2 regions of the Nocardioides sp. CCNWLW239 genome follow, and region 1 is predicted to be linked to the other one. Evidence: riboswitches for the same ligand, from Rfam matches in the RefSeq annotation. Region 1 holds a riboswitch; the other holds the start of a gene.

The links. Region 1 has a riboswitch for cobalamin ahead of WBG06_RS23570 (nitrite reductase). Riboswitches for the same ligand answer to the same signal wherever they lie in the genome.
Region 2: it holds a riboswitch for cobalamin, as region 1 does, so the genes downstream of both, WBG06_RS24515 (ABC transporter substrate-binding protein) here and WBG06_RS23570 (nitrite reductase) in region 1, are expected to answer to the same signal.

What each region holds. Positions count from the first base shown of each region.
Region 1 is NZ_JBBBNW010000008.1:2,690-11,442, forward strand. Features, by position in the region: gene WBG06_RS23545 (aldehyde dehydrogenase (NADP(+))) at 1-48, shown strand, start outside; gene WBG06_RS23550 (enolase C-terminal domain-like protein) at 45-1,376, shown strand; gene WBG06_RS23555 (sulfite exporter TauE/SafE family protein) at 1,393-2,187, shown strand; gene WBG06_RS23560 (aldehyde dehydrogenase family protein) at 2,261-3,703, shown strand; gene WBG06_RS23565 (zinc-dependent alcohol dehydrogenase family protein) at 3,691-4,743, opposite strand; cobalamin riboswitch at 4,797-5,023, shown strand; partial or broken gene WBG06_RS23570 (nitrite reductase) at 5,081-5,269, shown strand; gene WBG06_RS23575 (precorrin-8X methylmutase) at 5,960-6,568, shown strand; gene cobJ (precorrin-3B C(17)-methyltransferase) at 6,565-8,121, shown strand; gene cobM (precorrin-4 C(11)-methyltransferase) at 8,237-8,753, shown strand, end outside.
Region 2 is NZ_JBBBNW010000008.1:197,002-205,754, reverse strand. Features, by position in the region: gene WBG06_RS24530 (ABC transporter permease) at 1-12, opposite strand, end outside; gene WBG06_RS24525 (sugar ABC transporter ATP-binding protein) at 9-1,535, opposite strand; gene WBG06_RS24520 (NAD(P)H-dependent oxidoreductase) at 1,714-2,412, shown strand; cobalamin riboswitch at 2,442-2,628, shown strand; gene WBG06_RS24515 (ABC transporter substrate-binding protein) at 2,683-3,735, shown strand; gene WBG06_RS24510 (FecCD family ABC transporter permease) at 3,864-4,853, shown strand; gene WBG06_RS24505 (ABC transporter ATP-binding protein) at 4,850-5,617, shown strand; gene WBG06_RS24500 (hypothetical protein) at 5,727-5,942, shown strand; gene WBG06_RS24495 (amino acid permease) at 5,939-7,456, shown strand; gene WBG06_RS24490 (S1C family serine protease) at 7,510-8,418, opposite strand; gene WBG06_RS24485 (class II glutamine amidotransferase) at 8,578-8,753, opposite strand, start outside.

The DNA of each region.
Region 1 (8,753 bases):
CCGTGGCACCTCGCCCGCCGCATCGACGGTGAGCTGCAGCTGCCATGACCAAGACCATCTCCACGATCGCCAAGGTCGAGGTCGTCCCGGTCGCCGGGCACGACTCGATGCTGCTCAACCTCAGCGGCGCGCACGCACCCTTCTTCACCCGCAACATCGCGATCCTCACCGACTCCGAGGGCCGCGAGGGCGTCGGCGAGGTCCCCGGTGGAGAGCCGATCCGGCGCACCATCGAGGAGGCCGCCGAGCTGCTCGTCGGCCAGCCGGTCACCCGCTACCGCAGCCTCCTGCGCCAGGTCGCGACCACCTTCGCCGACCGCGACGCCGGTGGCCGCGGAGCCCAGACCTTCGACCTGCGTACGACCGTCCACGCGGTCACCGCGCTGGAGTCCGCGCTCCTCGATCTCGCAGGTCAGGCCCAGGGTGTGCCGGTCGCCGAGCTGCTCGGCGACGGCCAGCAGCGCGACAGCGTACCAATGCTCGGCTACCTCTTCTACGTCGGCGACCCCGACAAGACCGACCTGCCCTACCTTCGGGGCGACGACGACACCGACGACTGGGGCCGCATCAGGAGAGAGGCGGCGCTGACCCCCGAGGCGGTCGTACGCCTCGCCGAGGCCGCCCAGGCCCGCTACGGCTTCGCCGACTTCAAGCTCAAGGGCGGCGTGCTCGCCGGTGAGGAGGAGGTCGCCGCGGTGACCGCTCTCCACGAGCGTTTCCCCGACGCCCGGATCACCCTCGACCCCAACGGCGGCTGGCTGCTCGCTGACGCGGTCAGACTGCTGAAGGGCAAGGACGACGTGCTCGCGTACGCCGAGGACCCCTGCGGTGCCGAGGGCGGCTACTCGGGCCGCGAGGTCATGGCCGAGTTCAAGCGCGCGACCGGGCTGCGGACCGCGACCAACATGATCGCGACCGACTGGCGCCAGATGTCCCACGCGATCCGCACCAACGCCGTCGACATCCCGCTCGCCGACCCGCACTTCTGGACCATGTCCGGCTCGGTCCGCGTCGCCCAGCTCTGCCATGACTTCGGGCTGACCTGGGGATCCCACTCCAACAACCACTTCGACGTCTCGCTGGCCATGTTCACCCATGTCGGCGCCGCCGCACCGGGGGAGATCACCGCGCTGGACACCCACTGGATCTGGCAGGACGGCCAGGGGCTGACCGAGGAGCCCCTGCAGATCCGCGACGGTGCGGTGCGGGTGCCGGACGCCCCGGGCCTCGGGGTCCGGCTCGACCGCGACCGGGTCGCGGCCGCGCACGAGCTCTACCTCGAGCACGGCCTCGGCGTGCGTGACGACGGCGTCGCGATGCAGTACCTGGTGGGCGGCTGGACGTTCGACCCCAAGCGCCCGTGCCTGGTCCGTTGACCGCGCTGTCGACCCGGTGAACGCCGAGCTCGCCTGGCTCCTGCTCGCCGGTGTCGGCGCCGGGCTCACCGGCTCGGTGGCCGGGCTGGCCTCGCTGATCAGCTATCCCTCCCTGCTGGCAGCGGGCCTGCCGCCGGTCGTCGCCAACGTCACCAACACGGTGGCGATGTTCGGCGTCACCGGCGGCACCATCGCCGGCTCGCGCCGAGAGCTCCGCGGGCAGGGCAGGAGGCTCGCCTGGCTGGGCCTCGCCTCCTTCCTCGGCGGAGCGGTCGGCGCCGCGCTGCTGCTCACCACGCCCGCCGAGGCGTTCGAGGCGGTCGTGCCGTGGCTCGTCGGCGCCGGTGCGGTCCTGCTGCTGCTCCGCGACCGGATCCGCGGTTGGGCCGCCGCTCGCGCGGCCGCGCGAGCGCCGCGGGAGGCTCGACCACCAGACAGCACAGCCCGGCGTACGTTGGCGCGCGGGTTCGGCTGGGGCGTGATCGTCTTCGTGCTCGGCATCTACGGCGGCTACTTCGGCGCGGGAGTCGGCATCATCGCGCTGGCCGTGCTCGTGCTGGAGCGCGCCGAGGCCATCGCGATCACCAACGCGGTCAAGAACGTCGCCACCGGCGTCGCCAACGGCACCGCCGCGATCGCGTACGTCTTCTTCGCCCCCGTCGACTGGCCTGCGGCCGTCGCCCTCGGGCTGGGCGCGGTGCTCGGCGGCTTCCTGGGTCCCGCGATCGTCCGGGTCGCTCCCGAGCGTCCGCTGCGCTGGTTGGTCGGTCTCGCCGGCCTCGGCCTCGCGTTTCACCTGGCCCTCCACTAGATCAAGAGCTGCCTTCCGCTGGACGGAATCCTGCTCTGGTCACCGTGTGGTGCCGGTCATAGCCTCGGGCGTCATGAGCATCTGGGACGAGAAGATCTTCGACGGCGCCTTCGTGCCCGGCGGTGCCGGGACCATGCCCGTGACGGCCCCCGCGACCGGGGAGACCATCGCGACGATCGGGCAGGCGGACGTCGCCGACCTCGACAAGGCAGTCGCGGCCGCCAAGCAGGCGCAGCGCGCCTGGGCCGCGCTGCCCTACACCGAGCGCGCCGCGGTGATGACCAAGGCGGCCGCCATCCTCGAGGCCGAGCCCGACCGGCTGACCCGCTGGCTGGTGCCGGAGGCCGGTTCGGGCCAGGGCAAGGCCGGCTTCGAGGCGATGCTGGTGACCTCCGAGCTGAGCGCTGCCGCGGCGCTCGCGGCCCAGCCGTACGGCCAGATGCTGCGCAGCATGAAGCCGCGGGTCTCGATCGGCCGGCACGTCCCGGTCGGTGTCGTCGGCGTGATCAGCCCGTTCAACTTCCCGGCGATCCTCTCGATGCGCTCGGTGGCTCCGGCGCTGGCGCTCGGCAACGCCGTCGTGCTCAAGCCGGACCCGCGTACGTCGATCTCCGGCGGTCTCGTGCTCGCCGAGATCCTCGCCGAGGCGGGGCTGCCCGAGGGGCTGCTGCACGTGCTCCCGGCCGGCGCCGAGGTCGGGGCCGCGCTGGTCGCCCACCCCGACGTGCCCTGCATCTCCTTCACCGGTTCCACCGCCGCCGGCCGCAAGATCGGTGAGGCCGCCGGGCCGCTGCTGAAGAAGGTCCACCTCGAGCTCGGCGGCAACAACGCGCTGCTGGTGCTGCCCGACGCGGACATCGACGCGGCCGCCTCCGCCGGTGCCTGGGGATCCTTCCTCCACCAGGGCCAGATCTGCATGACCACCGGCCGTCACCTGGTCCCCAAGGACAAGGTGGAGGAGTACGCCGCCAAGCTGGCCGCCAAGGCCGAGGCCATCCCGGTCGGCGACCCGACCGACCCGGCCAACGCGCTGGGCCCGATCATCGACCAGCGGCAGCTCGAGAACGTGCACGCCATCGTGGAGGACACGGTCGCGGCGGGCGCGAAGCTGCTCGCCGGCGGCACCCACGACGGGCTCTTCTACCGTCCGACGGTCCTGGCCGACGTACCTCTGGACAGCCCGGCCTTCAGCCAGGAGATCTTCGGCCCGGTCGCCCCGGTCGTGGGCTACGACAGCGTCGAGGAGGCGATCGAGATCATCAACTCCTCCGAATACGGTCTCTCGGTCTCGCTGCTCACCGCCAACCCGTTCAAGGCCTTCGAGTTCGCCGACCGGATCACCTCAGGGGCGGTGCACATCAACGACCAGACCGTCGACGACGAGGCCGTCGCTCCCTTCGGCGGCGCCAAGGCCTCCGGCGTGGGCGGTCACTTCGGCACCTCGGCCAACCTGGACACCTTCTGCGACATCCAGTGGGTCACGATCCAGTCGGAGATCGAGCGCTACCCGTTCTGACGACTCCGCGCAGGGTCGATGAGGGTCATCCCCGCGAGCGGGGCCGTGTCGAAGGTCGGTAGCAGCGACCCGGCCTCCTCGAGGGAGATGACCCGCTCGACCAGGTCCTGGGGGCGCAGCGCGCCCGACGCGATCAGGTCCATCATCCGGGGGTAGTCGGCGGCGGCCATGCCGTGGCTGCCGAGCAGGTCGAGCTCCCACCCGATGACGCGCGCCATCGGCACGCGGGGATGACCCTCGACCGGAGGCAGCAGCCCGATCTGTACGTGGCGACCCAGGCGACGGAGGGAGAAGATCGCGTCCGCGCAGGTCTGCTCGCTACCGACGGCGTCGACCGAGACATGGCTGCCGCCACCGGTCAGCTCATGGACCTGCGCCGGGATGTCGGAGCCGTCGGCGACCAGGACATGGTCGGCACCCAGCCCGGTCGCGACCTGGAGCGCGCCGACGTTCCGGTCGACGGCGATCACCGAGGCGCCCAGCGCCTTGGCGATCATCACCGTGCTCAGCCCGACGCCTCCGGCGCCCACGACGGTGACCCACTCGCCCGCACGGACGTCGGCGCGTCCCGTCAGGGCGCGGAACGAGGTCGCGAACCGGCAGCCCAGGCTCGCGGCCGCCTCGTCGGAGACGTCGTCGGGGATCGCGACCAGGTTGGTGTCGGCGGCGTGGAGCGCGACGTACTCGGCGAACGAGCCCCAGTGGGTGAAACCGGGCTGTTCCTGGGCGGGGCAGACCTGGGCGTTGCCCGAGCGGCACCACTCGCACTGCCCGCAGCCCTCGACGAACGGCACCGTGACGCGGTCGCCGACCTTCCAGTCGCGAACCCCGGCACCGACGGCGTGGACGACGCCGGCCAGCTCGTGGCCCGGGACGTGGGGCAGCTCGATGTCGTCGTGGCCGACCCACGCGTGCCAGTCGCTCCGGCAGATCCCGGTGGCCCGGATGCGCACGACCACGCCGCCGTCGGGAGCGGTCGGTTCGGGCACGTCCCGGACGTCGAGGGGGCCGCCGATCTCGTCCATCACCAACGCGCGCACGCGCCGATCGTAGCCAGGTGCCCGCACTGGCTGACGATTCGTCGTCGACTCCAGGTAGTCTCGCCCTGCCAGTCGTACTCCATGCCTGATGGGGTCAGGGAACCCGGTGAGAGTCCGGGACTGACGCGCAGCGGTGAGGATGACGGGCGGGACACGCTCTCCTGGTCGATATCGGCAGTCGATGTCGGCGAGAAGGGCAGCCACTGGAGCCCGGCTCTGGGAAGGCGTCCCGCGCCGATCGATTCCGAGTCCGAAGACCTGCTGGCTCTGGCGGCGCCCGCCGCCAGGTCACCACGTGCCCCGCGGAAGGGCACATGACCACGGAGCAGGTGGCTGGATGCCTCGAACCCGAACCGACCGGTGCCCCGGAGTCGGCCGACCGTGGCCGGCCGAGGACGGTCTGCTGGTGAGACTTCGTCTGATCGGCGGCTCGGTCTCGTCCGCCTCGCTGCTCTCGCTGATCTCCGTGGCCGAGACCTACGGCGACGGGCTCGTCCATCTCACCGGGCGGGCCAACCTCCAGGTGCGGGGACTGCCGTCGGTCGACGGCACCCTCCCGGCCGAGGTGCTCGCCGCGCTGAAGGCGACCGGCCTCGTCCCGGCCCAGACCCACGAGCTCGTACGCAACGTGATGGTCTCCCCGCAGACCGGCCTCGCCGGGGGACGCGCCGACCTGCGCGGCGTCGCCGCGTCGCTGGACCGGCTGCTGTGCGCCGCGCCCCGTCTGGCCGCGCTCCCGGGCCGGTTCCTCTTCGTGCTCGACGACGGTCGCGGCGACCTGGTCTCGCGCGAGTGCGACCTCGGGCTGGTCGCGCTGTCGGCCACCGAGGGCCAGCTCCGGATCGGCGACGTGTGGGGGCCGGTCGTGCCGCTCGCCGAGGCGGCGCCCCGGCTGGTCACGCTCGCGGAGCAGTTCTTGAACGTACGCGGCACCGGTGCGTCCGCGCCCTGGCACGTCTCCGAGCTCGACTGCCCGCTGGCCGAGCCGGTCGCGGCCGAGGACCGGCTGCCCGGCGCGGCCGCCGAGCTCGGGTTCGGCGAGGTGCCCGGGGGAGAGCACGTCCCGGCCGTCGACGGGACCCTCGACCGGGCCGCGGTCGAGAGGCTGGCCGCGCGGGCGCCCGAGGTCGTGGTGACGCCGTGGCGCGGCGTACTCGTCCCGTCTCCTAAGCCGCGTCCGACCCGGCGCTACGACTACATCGACTCCGGCCCGGCGATCTACGTCGACTCCTTCGCGACCATCCGGCGCGAGGCCGACCTGTCCGCGGTGCCGGCCGACGCCGAGCGGCTCGCGGTGCGGATGATCCACGGCAGCGGACAGGTCGATCTCGCCTCCGACCTGGTCATCCACCCCGATCTGGTGAAGGCCGCGCGAGGTGCGCTGGAGGCCGGTGCGCCGATCCTGTGCGACGCCACGATGGTCGCGACCGGGGTCACCCGCAGCCGGCTGCCGCGTGACAACGAGGTGCTCTGCATGCTCGGCGACGACCGGGTCCCCGCGCTCGCCCGGGAGTGGAGCACGACCCGCACCGCCGCTGCGCTGGCGCTGTGGGAGCCCTACCTGGACGGCGCCGTGGTCGCCATCGGCAACGCCCCGACGGCGCTGTTCCACCTGCTCGAGATGATCCTCGACGGCGGTCCACGCCCGGCCGCGATCGTCGGCTGCCCGGTCGGCTTCATCGGCGCGGCCGAGTCCAAGGAGGCGCTCGCCTCGTTCGCCGCCGATCACGGGATCGACATCCCCTTCGTCACCGTGCGCGGTCGCCGCGGCGGATCTGCGATGACCTCGTCCGCCCTCAACGCACTCGCCCAGGAGCAGGAATGACCGGCCCGACCCCTGGACGGTTCACCGTCGTCGGCATCGGCCCGGGCGACCCCGAGCTGATCACCCTCAAGGCCGCCCGGCTGATCGGTGCGGCGCCGGTCGTCGCCTACCACGCCGGCGTACGCAAGCAGTCCCACGCCCGCCGGATCGCCTCCTCGCTGATCCCCGCGGACGCGATCGAGGAGGAGCTGCGCTACCCGGTCACCACCGGCACGACGACCCATCCGGGCGGCTACGTGGGCGCGATGGCCGAGTTCTACGAGTCCTGCGCGGTCCGGCTCTCGGCTCATCTCGACGCCGGCCGCGACGTGGTGCTGCTCGCCGAGGGCGACCCGCTCTTCTACGGCTCCTCGATGTATCTCCACGACCGCTTCAAGGAGGTCTATTCGACCTCGGTGGTTCCCGGCGTGCCGGCCTTCGCGGCCGCCACCGCCGCGGTCTCGACGCCGCTGGTGCGCCAGACCGACGTCCTCACCGTCCTGCCCGGCACCCTGCCGGAGCCCGAGCTCGCCCGGCGCCTCGCCGACACCGAGGCCGCCATCATCATGAAGCTCGGCCGTACGTTCCCCGCGGTTCGTTCCGCGCTCGTGGCCGCCGGGCGGCTCGAGGGCGCCTGGTACGTCGAGCGTGCCTCGCAGCCCGAGGAGCGCTGGCTCCCCGTGGCCGACGTCGACCCGTCATCGGTGCCCTACTTCTCACTCATCGTCGTCCCCGGTGACACCGCACCCGCCCCCGCGCCTGCCGCGGCTCGGCTGCGGCAAGAGCTCCCGGAGGTCGAGTCCGTCGAGGTGACGCGCGGGGGCGACTCGAACGGCTCGGCCTCCGGTGAGGTGCTCGTCGTCGGGCTGGGCCCGGGGCCGGAGGGGTGGGTCACCCCCGAGGTCGCGGCCGCGCTGGCCGAGGTCGGTCACGTCGTCGGCTACGCGCCCTACGTCAACCGGGTGCCTCAACGCGAAGGGCTGCAGCGGCACGCCTCGGGCAACACCGTCGAGGTCGACCGGGCCCGGCACGCCCTGGACCTGGCGAAGGCGGGGGAGAAGGTGGCCGTCGTCTCCGGCGGCGACGCCGGGGTCTTCGGGATGGCGTCGGCCGTCTTCGAGGCGGCCGCCGACCCGGCCTATGCAGCGGTACGCATCCGGGTGCTGCCCGGCGTCAGCGCCGTCCAGGCGGTGGCCGCCCGCGCCGGCGCCCCGGTCGGGGCCGACTTCGCGGTGATGTCGCTCTCCGACCGGCTCAAGCCGTGGTCGGTCGTCGAGGAGCGGCTGCGCGCCGTGGCCGCCGCCGACCTGGTGCTCGCGATCTACAACCCGGCCTCGCGCTCCCGAACCGAGCAGATCGGCACCGCCCGCGACGTACTCCTGGAGCACCGCAAGCCCGACACCGTCGTGGTCGTCGGCCGCGACGTCGGGCGCGCGGAGGAGTCGCTGACCGTGACGACGCTCGGCGACCTCGACCCGGCCGAGATCGACATGAAGTGCCTGGTCATCGTGGGCGCGAGCTCGACCCGCGTCACCGAGGCCGGGCAGGTCTGGACGCCGAGGTACGTCCGGTGAGGGGCTGGCGGTTCATCAAGGTATGCAGCCGAACCCTCACTTCCCACGTGGAGTTCCGCCAGGGAAGCGCACGTTGGTCTGCATACCTAGACGAACCAACCCGGAGGCACCCCCGATGACCGTCCACTTCGTCGGTGCCGGCCCCGGCGCGGCCGACCTGCTCACCGTCCGTGCGACCCGGATGCTCGCGGCTGCGGACGTGGTGCTCTACCCGGGCACCTACCTGGACCCCGAGGTGCTGGCGCACTGCAGCCCCGAGGCCGAGCTGGTCGACACCCAGCGCCTCGACCTGGACCAGATCGTCGGCGCGACCGTCGCCGCCCACCGCGCCGGCAAGCAGGTCGTACGCCTCGTCTCCGGCGACCCCTCGGTCTACTCGGCGATGGCGGAGCAGACCCGGCGGCTCGACGCCGCCGAGGTGCCGTGGGACGTGACCCCCGGGGTCCCGGCCTACGCCGCGGCGGCCGCCAGGGTCGGGCGCGAGCTGACCGTCCCGCTGGTGGCGCAGTCGGTGGTGCTCACCCGCACCCAGGCCCGGTCGACGCAGATGCCGGAGGGGGAGTCGCTGGCCGCGTACGCCGCGACCGGGGCCACCCTCGTGCTCCACCTCGCGATCCGGCGCACCCGGGAGC
Region 2 (8,753 bases), 190 kb from region 1:
CGTGGTGGTCATGATGCCTCGCTGACGTTCAGAGTGGTGGAGTGGTGGGCCGTCGCCGCGCGCATGACGGCCTCAGGGGTCGCGTCCTCGCGGCTCAGCTCGGCCGTCTGGTGGCCCTCGCTGAGGACGATCACCCGGTCGGCCATCCCGAGCACCTCAGGGAGCTCGGAGGAGATCATCAGGATCGCGAGACCCTCCTGTGCCAGGGTCGAGAGCAGCCGGTGGACCTCGGACTTGGTGCCGACGTCGATGCCTCGGGTGGGCTCGTCGATGATCAGCACCTTGGGCCGGGTCGAGAGCCACTTGGCCAGGACGACCTTCTGCTGGTTGCCGCCCGAGAGGGTGCCCGCCAGGGTGTCGAGCGTCGCGGCCTTGACCTCGAGCCGGGCTGCCCAGTCGGCGGCCGAGCGGTTCTCGATGCCGGTGCTGATCAGGCCGGTGCGTGCCAGCCGGCGGCTGGTCGGCAGGGTGATGTTGCGTGAGATCGGTGCGTCCAGGACGAGACCGTGCTGGCGACGGTCCTCGGGCACGAATGCCAGACCCATCTCGATCGCCCGTCTCGGGTCACCCGGCGGGACCGGCTGCCCGTCGAGGGTGACCTCGCCGCTCTCGTAGGGGTCGACCCCGAAGATCGCTTGCGCGACCTCGCTGCGTCCGGCGCCGACGAGGCCGGCCAAGCCGACGATCTCGCCCTCATGGACGGTGAGGCTGATGTCGTGGAACAGGCCGGTGCGGGTGAGACCCCTGACCTCGAGCAACGGCTTGCCGACGGTCGCCTCGAGCTTCGGGTAGAGGTCGGAGACCTCTCGTCCGACCAGGCGCTGGACGATCTCGTCCTCGGTGACCTCGGAGATGGGGTCGGTGGAGATGTAGGCGCCGTCACGCATCACCGTGATCGTGTCGCACAGCGCGAACACCTCGTCGAAGCGGTGCGAGATGAAGACGACGGCGCAGCCCTGGTCGCGCAGCGTGCGCGCCACGGCCATCAGCCGGTCGACCTCGTTGCCGGACAGGGCCGCGGTCGGCTCGTCCATGATCAGGACCTTGGCGTCGAGAGAGAGCGCCTTGGCGATCTCGATCAGCTGCTGGTCGGCGATCGAGAGGCCCTCGGTCGGGCGGTCGGGCTCGATCGGCACGCCGAGCCTGGCGAACAGCTCGACGACCTCGGTGCGCATCGCGGCGCGGTCGATCCGGCCCCAGCGGTTGGTCGGCTGGCGTCCCATGAAGATGTTCTCGGTGACCGAGAGATCGGGGAAGAGGGTCGGCTCCTGGTAGATGACCGCGACGCCGGCCTGCTTGGCGTCGGCGGTGTTGCGGAAGTCGACCTGCTCCCCGGCGAGCAGGTAGTCGCCCGAGTCGCGGCGGTAGAGCCCGGCGACGATCTTGACCAGGGTCGACTTCCCGGCCCCGTTCTCCCCCACGAGCGCGTGGATGGAACCGGCCTCGACCCGGAGACTTCCGGACCGGAGGGCGCGTACGGGGCCGAAGGACTTGGCCACGTCCCGCAGCTCCAGTGCGGCGGGTGTGTCCAGCATGGGCAGCTCCTCGAATTGAAAGGTTTCAAGCCTGGTTTACGCTAGTGATGGCAATCACATACGTCAACACTCTTCGGCCGCTAATTTGAGCGAGGTTCGGACTTTGTCGTCAGAACGGGTCGAGGCCCACGGGCCTCCAGGTGGGAATCGGACCGCGCCAGACCGCGTTCAGAGACCCATGCACGCACTCTGGGTATGGGCACATCCGAACGCGTCGTCGCTCAACGGGCGGCTGCAGGAGATCGGCCGGAACGCTCTCGTCGCGGGCGGTTGGACCGTCGATGAGATCGACCTCTATCGAGAAGGTTTCAATCCCCTTCTGGTGGAACGGGGCGAGGCAGACGTACGCCACCACCAGGACCGCCTGCGGGAGGCCGATCTACTGGTCGTGCAGTTCCCGCTGTGGTGGTACTCGGTGCCGGCGATCCTCAAGGGCTGGATCGACCGGGTCTTCGAGTCGGGGTTCGCCTTCGACGTACCGGATCCGGAGACCGGCAAGCCGCTCAAGTACGGCAAGGGCGGCCTGGTCGGCAAACGCGCCCTGACCGTCGTCACCGCCGGGGACCGGGCCGCGACCCTCGGCCCACGCGGGATCAGCGGTCACATCGAGGACGTGCTGTGGCCGCTGCTGCACGGCACCTTCTGGTACACCGGCATGGACGCGCTGCGCCCGCACCTGATCACCGACGCCGACACCGTGGACCCCGAGGCCATGGCGCGGATCGAGGCCGATCTGCGCGTACGTCTCGAAGGCGTGATGACCGAACCGCGGATCGCCTATCGACCGATGGTCGACGAGCAGTACGACCACACGATCAGGCTCCACGACTCGGTCGCGCCCGGGCAGGACGGGCTCAGCGCTCACCGCGAGCGCTGAGGGCGTTCGCACGGGCGCGTGGGCGCGCCTGCTACGGTCGTCGGGCCAGCCGCTCGGGACGTAGTCCCGGCACGGGAACCCGGTGAGAGTCCGGGACTGACGCGCAGCGGTGTGGGTGACGGACGGGACACTGTGCCACTGGGCTCTCGGGCCTGGGAAGGCGTCTCGCGCCGGTCGATCCCGAGTCCGAAGACCTGCTGGCCCTGCAGCAGACCGCTGCCGGTCAGCACGGGCGACGCGCACCAGCCCGCGACCCGCCCGAGGACCGACGTGCACCTGTCCCGCCCCACCCGAACGACCCTGGCCCGATCGATCGCCGCGACCACCGTCCTGGTGCTCGGCTCCGCGTCGACCGGCTGCGCCGCGGACCAGCCCGCCGACGCGCAGCAGGCCGCCGCTGACACCGCCGGGTTCCCGCTCACACTGACCAACTGCGGCCGGGAGATCACGCTCGAGGCACCGCCCGAGCGGGCGGTCTCGCTCAACCAGGGCTCCACCGAGATCCTGCTCTCGCTCGGTCTCGCCGAGCGGATGGCCGGCACCGCGGTGTGGACCGACCCGGTGCTCGACGAGCTCGCCGCGGACAACGAGCGGGTTCCCCGGCTCGCCGACAACTGGCCTTCCTACGAGCGCGTCCTGCAGGCCGAGCCGGACTTCGTCACCGCCTCCTTCATCAGCACCCTGGGCGACGGCGGGGTGACCACACCCGAGGACCTGGAGAAGCTCGGCGTCGGCTCCTACCTCTCCCCCGCCGAGTGCCTCAAGGACAACGAGGGCGACGACGACGGCACCCGCGTCGACGCCCTCGAGATCGAGACGATCTACCAGGAGATCACCGAGCTCGCGAGGATCTTCGGGGTCCCCGAGCGCGGCGAGAAGCTGGTCGCCGACCTGAGCCAGCGGCTGGAGACCGCCCGGGCGAAGGCGCCTGCGCGCGAGGTGAGCGCGATGTACTGGTTCGCCAGCTCCGAGTCGCCCTACCTGGCCGGCTGCTGCGGCGGCCCCGGGATCATCAGCCGCGCCCTCGGCATGGAGAACGTCTTCGACGACACCACCGACGAGTGGCCGCAGATCAACTGGGAGACCGTCGCCGAACGCAACCCCGACGTCATCGTGCTGGGCGACCTGACCCGCAAGAACCAGACCGCCGAGACGGCGCGCGCCAAGATCGAGTACCTGAAGAGCAACCCGGTCACCGCCAAGATGGACGCGGTCCGCAACGACCGCTTCGTGACCGTCTCCGGCGCTGAGCTCAACCCTTCGATCCGCACCGTCTACGCGGTCGAGAACGTCGCCTCGCAGCTCGCCGACCTCGGCCTATGAGATCGAGCCGTCACCCCTGCCTGCCGAGGCGTCACCCCGGTCGGCCGACATGGCACGTACGTGACGCCTCGGCCGACCTGCCTGACGCCTCGGCCGACGTACGTGACGCCTCGGCTATCAGGAGACGCGTGCTGCTGGCCCTGGCTCCGCTGGTGGTGCTGGCCTCGGTCGCCGGCGCGATCACCGTCGGCCCCTCCGACCTCAGCATCGCCGACGTCTACGGGGTCGTGGCCGACCGCGCCGGGCTGGGTTCCTCCGACCTCACCCTGCTCCAGCAGAGCATCGTGTGGGACCTGCGGCTGCCACGTACGCTGCTGGCGGGGATCTGCGGTGCCGGCCTCGCCATCTGCGGGGTGATCCTGCAGTCGCTGCTGCGCAACCCGCTCGCCGACCCGTTCGTGCTCGGCATCTCCTCGGGCGCCTCCACCGGCGCCGTCTCGATCGTGGTGCTCGGCGTCGGATCGGGTGCGATCGGCCTCTCCACCGGGGCGTTCGTGGGTGCGCTCGTCTCGTTCGCGCTGGTGCTGCTGCTCGCCTCGCTCGCGGGCGGCACCACCGACCGGCTCGTCCTGGCCGGCATCGCCGCCACCCAGCTGTTCTCGGCCCTCACCTCGTTCATCGTGTTCACCGCGGCCGACGCGGAGCAGACGCGTGGGGTGCTCTTCTGGCTGCTCGGGTCGCTCTCCTCGGCGAGCTGGACCGACGTGCTCGTCTGCGGGGTGATCGTGCTCGGCGGGCTGCTCTGCTGCATCGCGGGGGCCGGGTGGCTGGACGCCTTCGCGTTCGGGAACGACGCGGCCGCCTCGCTCGGCGTCGACGTCGCGCGCATCCGCATCGTGCTGCTGGTGCTGACCGCGCTGATGACGGCCGTGATCGTCTCCACCTCCGGGGCGATCGGGTTCGTCGGTCTGGTCCTTCCCCATCTGGCCCGCGCGCTGGTCGGGGTCGGCCACCGGCTGCTGCTCCCGGCCACGGCGCTGCTCGGCGCGATCTTCCTGATCTGGGTCGACACCGCGGCCCGGACGGTGATCGACCCCGAGGAGCTCCCGGTCGGGGTGGCGACCGCGCTGATCGGGGTGCCAGCGTTCGCGCTGGTGCTGATGAGGGCGCGTCGATGAGCGAGCTGGATGCGTGGCGGGTGCGGTGGGCGCCCCGGGGAAGGCTCGTCGTCGACGACGTGTCCCTCCAGGTCGAGGACGGCGCGACCGTCGGGCTGCTCGGACCCAACGGCTCCGGGAAGTCCTCGCTGATCCGGATCCTGGCGGGCCTTCGGCCTCCGGACTCCGGCGACGTCCTGCTCGACGGCAGCCCGCTCGCGGGCATGTCCCGACGGCGGCTCGCACGTCGCCTGGCCGTCGTCGAGCAGGAGCCGGCGACCAGCCAGGACCTCCGCGTACGCGACGTCGTCGCCCTCGGCCGGGTCCCCCATCGTCCGCCCTGGGGGCCCGACAGCGCCCGCGACCGAGCCGTCGTCGAGGAGGCGGCTGCCCATGCCGGGATCGCCGACCGTCTCGAGCAGCGTTTCGCGACCCTGTCGGGCGGCGAGCGGCAACGTACGCAGATCGCTCGAGCACTCGCCCAGGAACCCGAGATCCTGCTCCTGGACGAGCCGACGAACCACCTCGACGTACGCCATCAGCTGGCCCTGCTGGCCCTGGTCCGCCGGATGCCCACGACCTGCCTCGTCGCCTTGCACGACCTCAACCTCGCCGCCACCTACTGCGACCAGGTCTTCGTGCTCTCCGAGGGCCGCGTCGTGGCCGGCGGACCACCCGCGCAGGTGCTGACCGAGTCCCTGATCGCCGAGGTCTACGGCGTACGCGCCCGGGTGCATCACGACGACGGCGTCGTCATCCGTTTCCTGGGACCTGCCGCCACCTAGTCCTGGAAACGCCGGGCAAACCTTCGATAACCGCCGCAAGCCGAACCATGGGCTCTAATGGGCGCAAGGACGGGGCCATCGGAGGTCCTGCACGGGGGAGGTGAGCTCAGTGTCTGGGGATCCGTACAAGCCGCGGACACCGATCATCGGCATGGTGATGGTGTTCCTTGCGCTCGCGATCGTCGGGGTGACGGCCTATCTGCATCTCGGCTGGTGGTCGCTGATCGGCTATGCGGCCGCAGCGGTCATCGCGGTCACCGGCGGGTGGATGTTGTTCAAGGACGTGCCCGAGCCGCCGCACTCCGGACCGGGAGCGGGCCGATGAGCGACACCGACGACCAGATCACCAGTCAGACCAGCGGCCTGACAGATGAGGACGAGGGCTACCACAAGAGCCTGAGCCCCCGGCAGCTGCAGATGATCGCCATCGGCGGCGCCATCGGCACCGGCCTGTTCCTGGGGGCCGGTGGACGTCTGCACGAGGCCGGGCCGGGGCTGTTCCTCGTCTACGCCTTCTGCGGCGTGTTCGTCTTCCTCATCCTGCGAGCGCTCGGCGAGCTCGTGCTCCACCGGCCGTCGTCGGGTTCGTTCGTCTCCTACGCTCGTGAGTTCATGGGCGAGCCGGCCGCGTTCGCCGCCGGCTGGATGTACTTCCTGAACTGGGCGATGACCTCGATCGTCGACGTCACCGCGATCGCGACGTACATGCACTTCTGGGGCACGTTCGAGGTCATCCCGCAGTGGGTGATCGCGCTGATCGCCCTCGCGGTCGTGCTGTCGATGAACCTGATCTCGGTGAAGCTCTTCGGCGAGCTCGAGTTCTGGGCGGCCCTGATCAAGGTGGTCGCCCTGATCGGGTTCCTCGTGCTGGGGACGATCGTGCTCGCCCGCGGCGAGGGCCTCAATGGCCAGGAGACCGGGATCGGCATGATCATCGACAACGGCGGGCTCTTCCCCGTCGGGGTGCTCCCGCTGGTCATCGTCGTCTCCGGCGTCGTCTTCGCGTACGCCGCGGTCGAGCTCGTCGGCACGGCCGCTGGCGAGACCGCCGAGCCCGCGAAGATCATGCCCCGCGCGATCAACTCCGTGATCGCCCGGATCGCGGTGTTCTACGTCGGCTCGCTGGTGCTGCTGGCTCTGCTGCTGCCCTACACGGCCTACCAGGCCGACGAGAGCCCGTTCGTGACGTTCTTCGACGAGCTCGGGATCGCGAACTCCGGCACGATCATGAACCTCGTGGTGCTGACCGCGGCGCTCTCCTCGCTCAACGCCGGTCTCTACTCCACCGGCCGCATCCTGCGGTCGATGGCGATGAGCGGGAGTGCGCCGAGCTTCACCGCGCGGATGTCGCGGAACGGCGTGCCGTACGGCGGGATCCTGCTCACCGGCGTGATCACGCTCTTCGGCGTCGGCCTCAACGCGATCGTCCCGGGGCAGGCGTTCGAGATCGTGCTGAACATGTCGGCTCTCGGCATCATCGCGTCCTGGGCGACCATCGTGCTCTGCCAGATCCTGCTCTACCGACAGTGGAAGAAGGGCCTGATGTACCGGCCTGATTTCCGGCTGTGGGGCTCGCCGTGGACCGGGTACGCGACGCTGGTGTTCCTCGCCTCGGTGCTCGTCCTGATGGGCTTCGACTACCCGATCGGGACCTGGACCGTCGCGACCCTGGTCATCATCGTTCCGGCGCTGATGATCGGCTGGCGGCTCGTCCGTGACCGTGTCCAGCAGATCGCGCTCGAACGCGAGGGCTACACCGGCGCGATCCCGATCCGGGCCGAACGCCCGATCTCCGACGAGACGCACGGTCGGGACGAGGACGACGGACCGCAGGCCTGACAACCCTGCTCGACCCGTCCTCGATGGGCTGGGACGGGTCGAGCAAGTGGGGGTCAGGCGGCCTGGCCCGCGCCGGAGGTCCCGGCGAGGATCTGGGCGGCGATGTCGAGCACGGTGTCGATCGGGATGGCATAGCCGGAGATGTCGGCCGAGTCGGCGGTCGCGGCGACGTTCATGCCGATGACCTCACCGTCCTCGTCGAGCAGTGCTCCGCCCGAGTCGCCGGAGACGACGTCGGCGTCGGTCTCGATCAGGTCCCGGAGCCCGGAGGCGCTCCCGTCCTCGTTGTTGACGGTGATCGCGGTGCTCGGGTCGGTGACCGTGCCGTCGGCAGCGGAGAGCCAGCCCTGGCCGGCGGCGTTGCCGACGGCCGTGACCTCGTCGCCGCGGTCGAGGGACCCGCGGTCGGTCGCGACCGTCGCCAGACCCGACGCGCCCGCGAGCTGCAGCACCGCCACGTCGTGGACGTCGTCGTAGCCGAGGACCACAGCGTCGTACGTCTCCCCCGAGCTCGGGTCCGTCACCGCGATCGAGGTGGCGCCGTCGACGACGTGGTGGTTGGTCACCACGATGCCGTCGTCGGTGAGCGTCAGACCCGTGCCGGCGCCGCGGGCGGTGCCGTAGTCGAGCGCGGTGTTGATCAGCATGACGCCTCGCGCCTCGGAGGCGGTGGCCGGCTCGGAGTCGACCGTCGGGGTGCCGAGGTCCTGCTGGTAGGGATCTACGGACCCACCGTCGGCAGCGCCGCCGTAGCCGTAGCCACCGCTGGTCTCGCCGCGGTAGCCGTCGCCTCCGAAGGTCTCGACCTGGCCATGGGAGAACCCGCCCCCGTGCTCGGCGGCGTAGGACGTGATGCCGCCGACCGCCGCCACCGCGAGGCCGGTCGTGACGACCGAGACCGCGACGAGCGGGACTGCCAGGACGGCGACGAGTGACCGGTTGGTGCGAGGTGAGCGGGACATCGGGTCCTCCTTGAGGCGGTTGATGCCTCAAGGTTCCGCCCGGTCCCTGTGTGGTTCCTGTGAGCCAGGCACGGACTGGCTGGGAATGTCCTGCGGGGAGGGGGCTCGGAATGAAACGGTGCCCGATGGGGTACTGCGCGGGGCATGGCCCCGTCGATGTCAGCCGCCTGCTCGGGTCGCGTCGGCACCGAGCCGCGCGATCGGATCCAGTCTGGTGACCTCGTGGGTGCTCAGGTCGACCATCACCGCGGTATCGGCAGGCACCGGCGTCCAGCCGGGCTGATCGAGACCGCTGGAGACGATCTCGAGACCGTGGTCGGTCCTGCGGTAGTCCA